2 regions of the Balnearium lithotrophicum genome follow, and region 2 is predicted to be linked to the other one. Evidence: riboswitches for the same ligand, from Rfam matches in the RefSeq annotation. Region 2 holds a riboswitch; the other holds the start of a gene.

Region 1 (4,869 bases), on a different contig from region 2:
TTCCACTGAAGAAAGCCGTTTCATCTCCCAAGGAGAGCAGGTCCAAGGAGCGGGATTTAAAGAAAAGAACAATTAGAAATAAGAGAGAAATTAGAAATAGAATGAATGAAACCTTTATAGAAACGGGAGTTATGTAACCTAAGGTAAAGAAGAGAGCATCCTGAAGTGAATAAGCCGGTAAAATTGCATAGAGAAAAAGTATAAGAGCAGAGAGGAGGGATGAAATTCCAACGCCAAACAGGAGTATAGAAAGGGTATCCTTAAAAAGAGTATAGGCAAAAAGGAGGAGAAATACTGAGACTAATCCACCTGTTAGAGCTCCTGCTTCAATCGGCAGTTTTAGAAGGGAAAATAGTGTAGCTCCGAATCCTGCCCCAGACGCAACCCCCAAGGTGTAGGGTTCCGCCAGTGGATTTTTTAAAGTTCCCTGAAAAACTGCCCCAGCATAGGCAAGGGTTCCACCAAATCCAAAGGTTAGAAGGAGCTCGGGAATCCTAATAAACTTTAGAATTCTCTCGTCCGGTAATCCGTAAAAAAGAAAGAGGAGAGATGATAAAATCGGAGTGAGAAGAAGTGCTAATTTTTGCAAACTTCCCTCCCCAAGTCCTTGATTCCCTTTAGAAGGAGAGGACTCGGATGGAGAATTTCATCACTGTTTTTGAAATTGAGAGTCTTCAATCCGAAGTTCCTGAGGAGGCTTGGAACCTCTCTTCCTACAACCAGAACAACGTCAGGTTTAAGTTTTAATATCTCCTCAGCTGAAATTGGCTTAAAGTCAGATTTGGGAACAACCTTTGCCCCAGAAGTTGAGAGAATTTCCCCTATGTACGTTTTACTTCCTGCACAGTAAAAGGGTTTGACGGATATTAGAACTAAAACTTTTTTCCCTTTAAAGCAGGATAGAAAATTTTCAGCCTCCCGTTTTATTTTTCTTATCAGCTCCTTTCCTCTGTTTTCCTCTTTAAAGAGAGCTCCTAACTCGTCTGTTGCTCTCTCTATATCCTTTAGTGAGGTGAGCTTAAAGACAAAAACCCTTATCTCTAACTTTCTTAAAACTTCGATTTCCCTCTTAGGAGTTAGGTCCGTTGATACAACTAAGTCAGGATGTAGGGAGTAGATTTTCTCAACATTTGGATTGACAATCCCGCCGACTTTCTCCTTTCCTCTGCACAAACTTCCATGACAAAAAGTTGTAACTCCTACTAATCTATTATCCTCTCCTAAGTAGGAGATTATCTCTGTAAGTGCAGGGGAAAGTGAAACTATTCTCTCCTGAGAATAACAGTTTAACCAGAAAGTAAGTAAAAAAATAAAAAGAAAAAGCCCTCTCAACTCTCCTCCCTGTCCCGAACCCCCGCAGGACAGTTAAGGTTTTGCACGGGCCGGTCTCCCGGCTCGCAGGACTTTAACGGACATTAGCCTTCCCAGAGTGGGAGCTCCTCACCCTTCCACTCCAGTGGCTAAGGTCCTCCTTTTTTCCTGCTCACGGTTGCGGGGACAGCGCCGGACTTTCACCGGACTTCCCGTTCACCCGTGCAGTTAAATTTTATTTGATAAAAAGGAAAAAAATCAAACCTTTGAATTCAAAGGTAGCAGTTTTTATAATTCTAAAACCTACTCAGCTTTAGGAGAAAAAAATGCCAAAGTTTCAGTTTGCAAGGATAGACAGGCTCCCACCGTACGTTTTTGCAGTCGTTAACGACCTTAAAATGAAAATGAGAAGAGCTGGCGAGGACATAGTTGACCTTGGAATGGGAAATCCTGACCTTCCTACACCTCAGCACATCGTTGATAAGCTGTGCGACGCTGCACAGAACCCGAAAAATCACAGGTACTCACAAACAAAGGGACTTTACAAGTTAAGGGAAGCCCTGGCTCTGTGGTACAAGAGAAAGTACAACGTCGAATTAGACCCTGAAACGGAAGTTATAACAACGATAGGTTCAAAGGAGGGTATAGCCCACTTAGCCTTAACACTTATAAATCCGGGAGACGTTGCAATTGTTCCTACTCCTGCCTATCCGATTCATCCCTATTCGATAATCATCTCCGGCGGAGATGTAAGGAGTGTTCCCCTTCTAACCGAGGAGGGGTTTGACGAGGAGGCCTTTTTTGAATCAATCATAAAGGCGTACAAGGAGAGCTGGCCAAGACCGAAAGTTTTAATCCTTAACTTCCCTCACAATCCTACAACTGCAACGGTTGGCCTAAAATTCTTCGAAAAGGTAATTGATTTTGCAAGGGAAAACAATCTAATAGTTATTCAGGACATAGCCTATGCAGAAATAGCCTTTGATAACTACGTTCCCCCGAGCATTTTACAGGTAAAAGGTGCAAAGGATGTAGCTGTTGAGTTCTATTCCCTTTCAAAGACCTACTCGATGGCAGGCTGGAGGGTTGGTTTTGCAGCAGGAAACAAAGAGATAATTCATGCCCTCTACAGGATGAAAAGTTACCTCGACTATGGAATGTTCCAGCCCATTCAAATTGCTGCAATAATTGCTCTCAAGAGCGACCAGTCCTGCGTTGAGGAGTACAGGCAGATTTATGAAAGGAGAAGGAACGTTTTAGTTGAAGGATTAAACAGGATTGGTTGGCATGTAGATAAGCCTAAGGCGACAATGTTTGTCTGGGCAAGGATTCCCGAGAGATTTCAATCTATGGGTTCTTTGGAGTTTGCGAAGATGCTTCTAATTGATGGGAAAGTTGCCGTTTCCCCGGGAATTGGATTTGGCGAGTACGGAGACAGGTATGTAAGGTTTGCCTTAGTTGAAAACGAGCAGAGGATAAAACAGGCAGTTAGGGGAATAAAAAGGGCATTTGAAAAGTACGGATTGAGGAACATAAAGGTTTAGGGAGGAGGTTTTGGACAGTTTTAGAGTTGGAATAGTTGGATGTGGAACGGTAGGTGGTGGCGTTGTGGAGCTCCTCTTGGAAAATGGAGAAACAATCGAAAGTAGAATAGGAAGGAAAATCGAAATAGCCTTTGTTGTAGATAGGGATACTGAAAAGCCTAAAAAACTTGGAATTCCGGCTGAAAAAATATTTGCAGATGCCTTTAAAGCCTTAGATGTTGAGTGTGATGCTGTAGTTGAACTTGTTGGCGGAACGACTTTTGCCAAGGAAATAGTAAAAACTGCAATAAAAAGGAAGAGACACGTTGTAACTGCCAATAAAGCCCTCCTTGCAGACTACGGAGAGGAGATATTTAAGCTTGCAAAGGAGAATGGCGTATCGGTAAAGTTTGAAGCAAGCGTCGGAGGAGGAATTCCTGTTATTAAAGCTGTAAGGGAAGGGCTTGTTGGAAACAGAATAAAGGCTATCTACGGAATAATAAACGGAACTGCAAACTTTATACTAACAGAGATGTCTCAAAGGGGCATAAGTTTTGAGGAAGCCCTGAGAGAGGCACAGGAGAAGGGGTATGCAGAGGCGGACCCATCCTTGGACGTTGATGGTTACGATGCAGCCCATAAGATAGCAATTCTCTCAAGTCTTGCATTCTGCAGGTGGATTAGAACGGAGGAAGTTTTTGTTGATGGAATAAGGGATTTAACACCCTTAGACGTTGAAATAGCAAAGGAGGAGTTCGGATACGCTGTAAAGCTCCTTGCAATAAGTAAGGTTTCAGGTGGAGAAGTTGAAGTAAGGGTTCACCCTACAATGATTCCTGAGGAGAACATTCTTTCAAGTGTTAACGATGTTTTTAATGCCTGCCTTGTTGAGGGGGATTTTGTCGGAAGAACGCTTTACTACGGTAAAGGTGCCGGCAGAAGGCCAACTGCCAGCGCAGTTGTGAGCGATATTGTTGATTTGGCACTTGGAAATACGTTCTCCGTTCCAGAGTGTTTATTCAAGGAAAATAGAGAGATTAAACTGAAAAAGCCCAACGAGTTTGTTTCATCGTTCTACCTCAGGTTTACTGCCGTTGATAGACCAGGAGTCCTTGCAAGGATTGCTGAAATTCTGGGGAGGGAAAACATAAGTATAAAGAGTGCCCTTCAGAAAAACATTGAGTTCAACGGTGGTGTACCGATAGTTATGACGACCCATCCGGCAAAGAAGTCCCAGATAGAGAGGGCAGTAGAGGAAATAGACAGGATGGACGTTATTGTTAAACCTACATTTGTCTGTATGGTGGAGGAACTCCAATGATAATAGTTGCTCTTGACTTTGATAACTGTTCCAAAGCTCTAAAGTTGGTTGATGAACTGAAGGGAAGAATTAAAAGGTTCAAGGTTGGACTGGAGCTCTTTTCAAGGTGCGGAATTGAGGTAGTTAAAAACATAAAGAGTAAAGGAGGAGAGGTCTTTTTAGATTTAAAGTACTTTGACATACCAAACACAGTAAAATCTGCGGCAAAAGTTGCGATAGAGGCTGGAGTCTGGATGTACAACGTCCACGCCCTCGGGGGGTACGATTTTTTAAGGGAAGTGGCTGAGTTTAACAGGGAGTACTCCGATAAATTGGGAATAGAGAGACCTCTTTTGATTGCAGTTACTGTTTTAACGAGTATGAACGAAGACGACCTAAAAAGTATAGGCATTAACTCCTCAGTTAACGACACTGTTCTGAGGTTGGCAGAGCTCTCAAAAAAGGCCGGATTAGACGGTGTAGTCTGTTCAGCAAAAGAAGTAAGATTAATAAAGGAAAACTTAGGTGAGGATTTTATAACTGTAACTCCCGGAATTAGACCTGCTTGGTCTGAAAAGAACGATCAAAAAAGAGTAGTTACTCCTAAAGATGCTTTAACTTTAGGAACTAATTATATGGTTATAGGAAGGCCTATAACAAAAGCTTCTAATCCTGTTCTTGCTGTAAAAAAAATATTAGAGGAGATCAATTAAACTCTCCAGAGTAGGCTATTTG
Region 2 (4,869 bases):
TCGTTTGCCAATCTACTGTTGGGCTTTCCAAAGTCCAGTGTAATGTTTGAAAAGGGAGAATTTCCACTTCTAAAAGGTAGATTAATGTTGTAGAGAAACTCCTGCCAAAGGTTTTCAAGGTCGTAATCTGAATAGCTCTTCTTTCCTACTTTTTCGAGGTAGAAGAGATAACCTGCTGCAACTGTCGATAGGTCATTTAGGGAAGTTGCTCCCGAAACTTCCTGGGCGACGAGACAGATTAAATTTGCACACTGCATAAATAGAGTTTCAAGTCTTTTAGGGGGAGCAGCTCTCCTTTCATTTTTTGCATTGCTTTGGAGTCCATAAAAAGCAATGTCCTTTGCCGATAATCCTATACAGTAAGCTGAAAGTCTGTAGGTTTGATGATGGTAGGACCAGCCCTCTTCGTGGTGAATCCTTACAGGTAAACCCTCATATACAACATCAAACAGGTAATCCTTCATTACCTCACCGACAACTACGTGCTCTAAAACGGGAACACCCCTTACAAAGTTTGCATTGTTCCTTGAAACATCGTCGTTTGCTATAAAGAGGTCAATGAGTCTGAAGTACTTGTTCGCCATTCATTCCTCCACAGGATAGAAAGGATTAAACTGGTGTGGTAGTGATTTTACAGACTCTGAAATGAGGGATTTGTCCTCTCCTGTTAGTAAAGGGTATTCAACAGTCCTCAGGATGGTAAAGGGCAATGAGTATTTCATTATCAGGTTTATTGTTATTTCCACATGTTTTGTATATTCTAAAAGAGCTCTGTCACTTACTTCCTCCTCTGAAAACAGAATTCTTTTAAAGCGTTTCTTCTGGTTAGGGGTGTACTCATCTAAGAGGGGAATTTTTACATCGAGGGCAATGCCATCTATTAACCTATTTTTTATCAGTTTTTCAAGTTTTTTTGGATTAGTTCCGTTTGTATCAAGTCTTATGGGAAATCCTCTTTCCTTTACAAAGGAAAGTCCCTCCTCTAAGTTTGGTTCCAATGTTGGTTCCCCTCCAGAAACTATTACCAACTCTACTCCCAACAGTTTGGCCATTGATAGCTTTTGAGAGAGTTCCTCATAGTTCATAAATTCGGTGTTCCCCAATTTGCTAAAGAAATACCTGTTGTGGCACTGAAAACAGTTTAAGTTACAGAGGTTTATATCTGTATAGAATAGAATTGAGTGAACTCCTGGATGGTCTCTAAAACTTGTTGGGGTATCAACTTTTAGAAAAGGGGACAATTTCATCTACTCCTCTTGTCTATCGGTGGAAGTCGATTGGGGTATTTTTATTTTATTAAATCTTTGAAAGAAAGGCAGGGATATCCCTGCCTTTAGGATTAGTTACTGCGCAAATTTCTTGCCAGAGTCACTAAATTCCTTAATGCAGGAATTACCTCTTCCCATCTTCTTGTTTTTAAGCCGCAATCTGGATTAATCCAGAAGTTTTCCTTAGGGATAACCCTGAGAGCCCTATCCACAATTTCTCTCATTTCATCAACAGAGGGAATATAGGGTGAATGAATATCCCAAACCCCTAGTCCTATCTGTCTATTAAAGTTAACCTCCTCAAAAGCTTTAATGATATCTCCTTTTGAGCGGGATGCCTCAATAGAGATAACATCAAAATCCATATCAAGAATGTAGTCCATTATTTCTGAAAATTCTGAATAACACATATGAGTATGTATTTGAGTTTCTGGTTTTACAGAGGAGTGGCAAAGTCTAAAGGACTTTATAGCCCATTCGAAGTATTCATTCCACAGTCTCTTTTTAATAGGAGCTCTCTCCCTGATAGCAGGTTCATCTATTTGAACCACTTTTATCCCTGTTTTTTCATAGTCCTCAATTTCATCTTTTAAGGCTAAGGCAATTTGATAAGCTACCTCTCGTATAGGTATATCTTCCCTAACATAACTCCAGGAGATGATTGTAACAGGTCCTGTAAGCATTCCTTTTACCGGTTTTTCTGTAAGACTTTGAGCAAAAGAAACTTCTTTTATAGTCATAGGAGCTCTTCTTGAAACATCTCCGTAGATTATGGGTGGTCTATAGCAACGAGTTCCGTAAGAAATAACCCAGCCATTACCTGTAGTTGCAATTCCTTCCAATTTCTCAGCAAAAAATTCGACCATATCCGTTCTTTCAAACTCTCCATGAACAAGAACATCCAGTCCTAAGTCTTCCTGAATTTGAATAGCTTTAGAGATTTCTCCTCTTATAAATGTTTCATAATCTTCCTTAGATAAAAGTCCTTTTCTATATAGTAGCCTAATCCTTCTAATCTCTTCTGTTTGAGGAAAAGAGCCTATCGTCGTTGTGGGAAAGAGCGGTAATTTGAGCACTTCCTTTTGAACTTTTACACGTTCTTCATAAGAAGGCTTTCTTTCAAAGTCATCTTCCTTAAGTAAAGAAACTCTCTTCCTTACTTCCTCATTTCTTCCAAAAGGAAGTGTCAATCCTTTAATCCACTCTTTAACTTCAGATTCCCTTTCCTCTATATTAGCAGTGAGATTTAGTTCTTTTAAACGCTCCTCAGCAAAGGAAATTTTTGCTTTTAATTCATCTGGAAGTGAAGAACTTTCAATGCTAACTGGCAAGTGAAAAAGGGGAGCTGCATTTGTTAAAACTATATTCTCTCCGAGCTTTTCAACAAAACTCCTTATTTTGAATGGATTAACTCTCCAAACGTTTCTTCCATCTACAATTCCTGCATATAGAATTTTTCCTTCTCTATCGATTTTCTCAAGTTGTTTAAGATTTTCCCCTCTATCATGAACTAGGTCTATACCAATACCATCTACTGGTAAGTTAAAAAGAAGTTCCAGTCTATCTACACTGTCATAGTAAGTGAAGAGATTTACGGAACATTTAGCATAAGAAAATACTTGATAAACCTCTTCTATTAATTTCCAATCCTCTTTGGAGAGCTCTAAGACCAAAGCCGGGTCATCTAAGTGAACTGACAGAAAATTTTTTGAATTCATGTACTCAATGTAGAGTCCAGTAAGCTCTTTTAGAGCTCCCTCAAAAAACTCCCTCTTTAACCCCTTAGAGAGTTTCAAAAATGTAAAAGGACCAATTAGGTATACATTTTTTTTCGCTTTTTCATGCCTGTCCCAGATGGGTTTTTCAATAGAAAAGTTAGGAACTCTCTCCTCAAAATCAGGGACAAGGTAGTGATAGTTTGTATTGAACCACTTGGTCATTTCGAGGGCTCTTTTTCCTCGGCACAGTTCAAAGTAATCATTCAGGCTACCAACTTTGTAAACACCAAAAGTGATAGCTGTGTCTAACATTGGGTCATAGAGAGTCATTTCTCCTTCTGGGAAGGCATCTACATACTTCCTGTAGGTCTTCTCTCTTTTTCTCTCAATTTCACCAATTCCTGAGAACAGTTCCTCCTCTGAGACTCTCTTACTCCAGTATCCCTCTACAAGCTTTTTAAATTCTCTCTGTTTCCCTATCCTAGGGAAACCGTAGGCATACGTCTTCATCTTTCCCTCCTGGGGTGTTTTTTTTCAACACCCGCAGGAGTTCTAGGCGGGAAAAGAAAAAGGAACACCCTCTCCTTTCCCGCGCCCCGAACCCCCGCAGGACGCGAAGGGGTAGAGATTCCTCTACCCATCACGGGCCGGTCTCCCGGCTTGCAGGATTTAACGGGCGATAGCCTTCCCAGAGCGGGAGCTCTTCACCCTTCCACTCCAGTGGCTAAAGCCCTTCTTTTTTTCCTGCTCACGGTTGCGAGGACAGCGCCGGACTTTCACCGGACTTCCCGTTCACCCGTGACAGTGGAAAGTTTAGTAAATACCCACCAAAAAGTAAATATTGAGTTATCATTTTCCTGCGAACCTAAATATCTGGAGGTGCTATGGAGTTCAGGTTAGAGAAGAACAGAATAAGCTTAGAATTGGAGGACGGTCAGGAGGCATTTATAACTTTTGGAGTTGAAAAGGAAAAAAAAGTTTTAGTTGTTAGTACAACCTATGTTCCTGAAAATCACAGAGGTAAAGGCTTAGCTGGTAAGCTTTCCCAAAAACTCGTTGAATTTGCAGATGAGAATGGATATAAAATCTATCCGCTTTGTTCTTATACTCAGAAATTCCTTATGAGAAAGAGACCCGATTTAATAGCTGAGGCGGAATAATGGAAGTAGCTATAACAACAGATAGAAAGCCCTCAAAGGAAATGATAGAGGAAGCTACAAAGTTATCAGAGAAATTAGAAGCTCCTCTTGTAAAGAGGAGACATCTAACAATTAATGCAATAAGGAAGGCTTTTAACAGGAACGTCTTGGTTGTCAATAGAGATTTAACACTTACCCTGCATACACTGAGAGGTCAAAAACTCTTTTTCCATCCTGGACTTTTCAAGATACGCTTACTCAACTATCTCCAAACGGGAAAGGAAGCAATGGTTGAGGCAATGGATTTAAAAGAGGGAGAAACGGTTCTTGACTGTAACCTTGGATTAGCACAGGATGCACTTATGGCAGCGTTTGTCTCAAAAAGAAAAGTTGTAGGAGTTGAAAAAGACCCCGTTATCTACGAGATAGTTAAAAGAGGACTTAGAAAGTACATGCCTTCAGGAAAGTTAAAAGTTGCAGATTTCGCCTTTAAACTGGTAGAGTCTCACCTTTCTGACAATTATCTATTTTTGAGAGGACTTCCAGATAGATCCTTCGATATTGTTTACTTTTCCCCTATGTTTGTAAAACCTAAGTGGCACTGTGATGTTATGTCTCCCTTTAGAGAAGTAGCTCCTAAAGATTTTATTTCTCCAGAAACATTGAAGGAGGCTGAAAGAGTAGCAAGAAAAAGAGTAGTTATAAAGATAAACAAGGGAGTAAAGGAACAGTTCTCCTTTCTGT

Evidence for each region. Region 2 has a riboswitch for cobalamin ahead of metE (5-methyltetrahydropteroyltriglutamate--homocysteine S-methyltransferase). Riboswitches for the same ligand answer to the same signal wherever they lie in the genome.
Region 1: another riboswitch for cobalamin. It lies ahead of FN732_RS03980 (ABC transporter substrate-binding protein); the one in region 2 lies ahead of metE (5-methyltetrahydropteroyltriglutamate--homocysteine S-methyltransferase).

Annotation. Positions count from the first base shown of each region.
Region 1 covers NZ_FXTM01000008.1:33,402-38,270, reverse strand. Annotated here, with positions in the region: gene FN732_RS03985 (FecCD family ABC transporter permease) at 1-589, opposite strand, end outside; gene FN732_RS03980 (ABC transporter substrate-binding protein) at 577-1,332, opposite strand; cobalamin riboswitch at 1,364-1,550, opposite strand; gene FN732_RS03975 (aminotransferase class I/II-fold pyridoxal phosphate-dependent enzyme) at 1,638-2,855, shown strand; gene FN732_RS03970 (homoserine dehydrogenase) at 2,866-4,155, shown strand; gene pyrF (orotidine-5'-phosphate decarboxylase) at 4,152-4,847, shown strand; gene FN732_RS03960 (HD-GYP domain-containing protein) at 4,840-4,869, opposite strand, start outside.
Region 2 covers NZ_FXTM01000027.1:2,079-6,947, forward strand. Annotated here, with positions in the region: gene nrdD (anaerobic ribonucleoside-triphosphate reductase) at 1-584, opposite strand, end outside; gene FN732_RS08555 (radical SAM protein) at 585-1,247, opposite strand; gene metE (5-methyltetrahydropteroyltriglutamate--homocysteine S-methyltransferase) at 1,340-3,496, opposite strand; cobalamin riboswitch at 3,615-3,801, opposite strand; gene FN732_RS08565 (GNAT family N-acetyltransferase) at 3,871-4,146, shown strand; gene FN732_RS08570 (class I SAM-dependent methyltransferase) at 4,146-4,869, shown strand, end outside.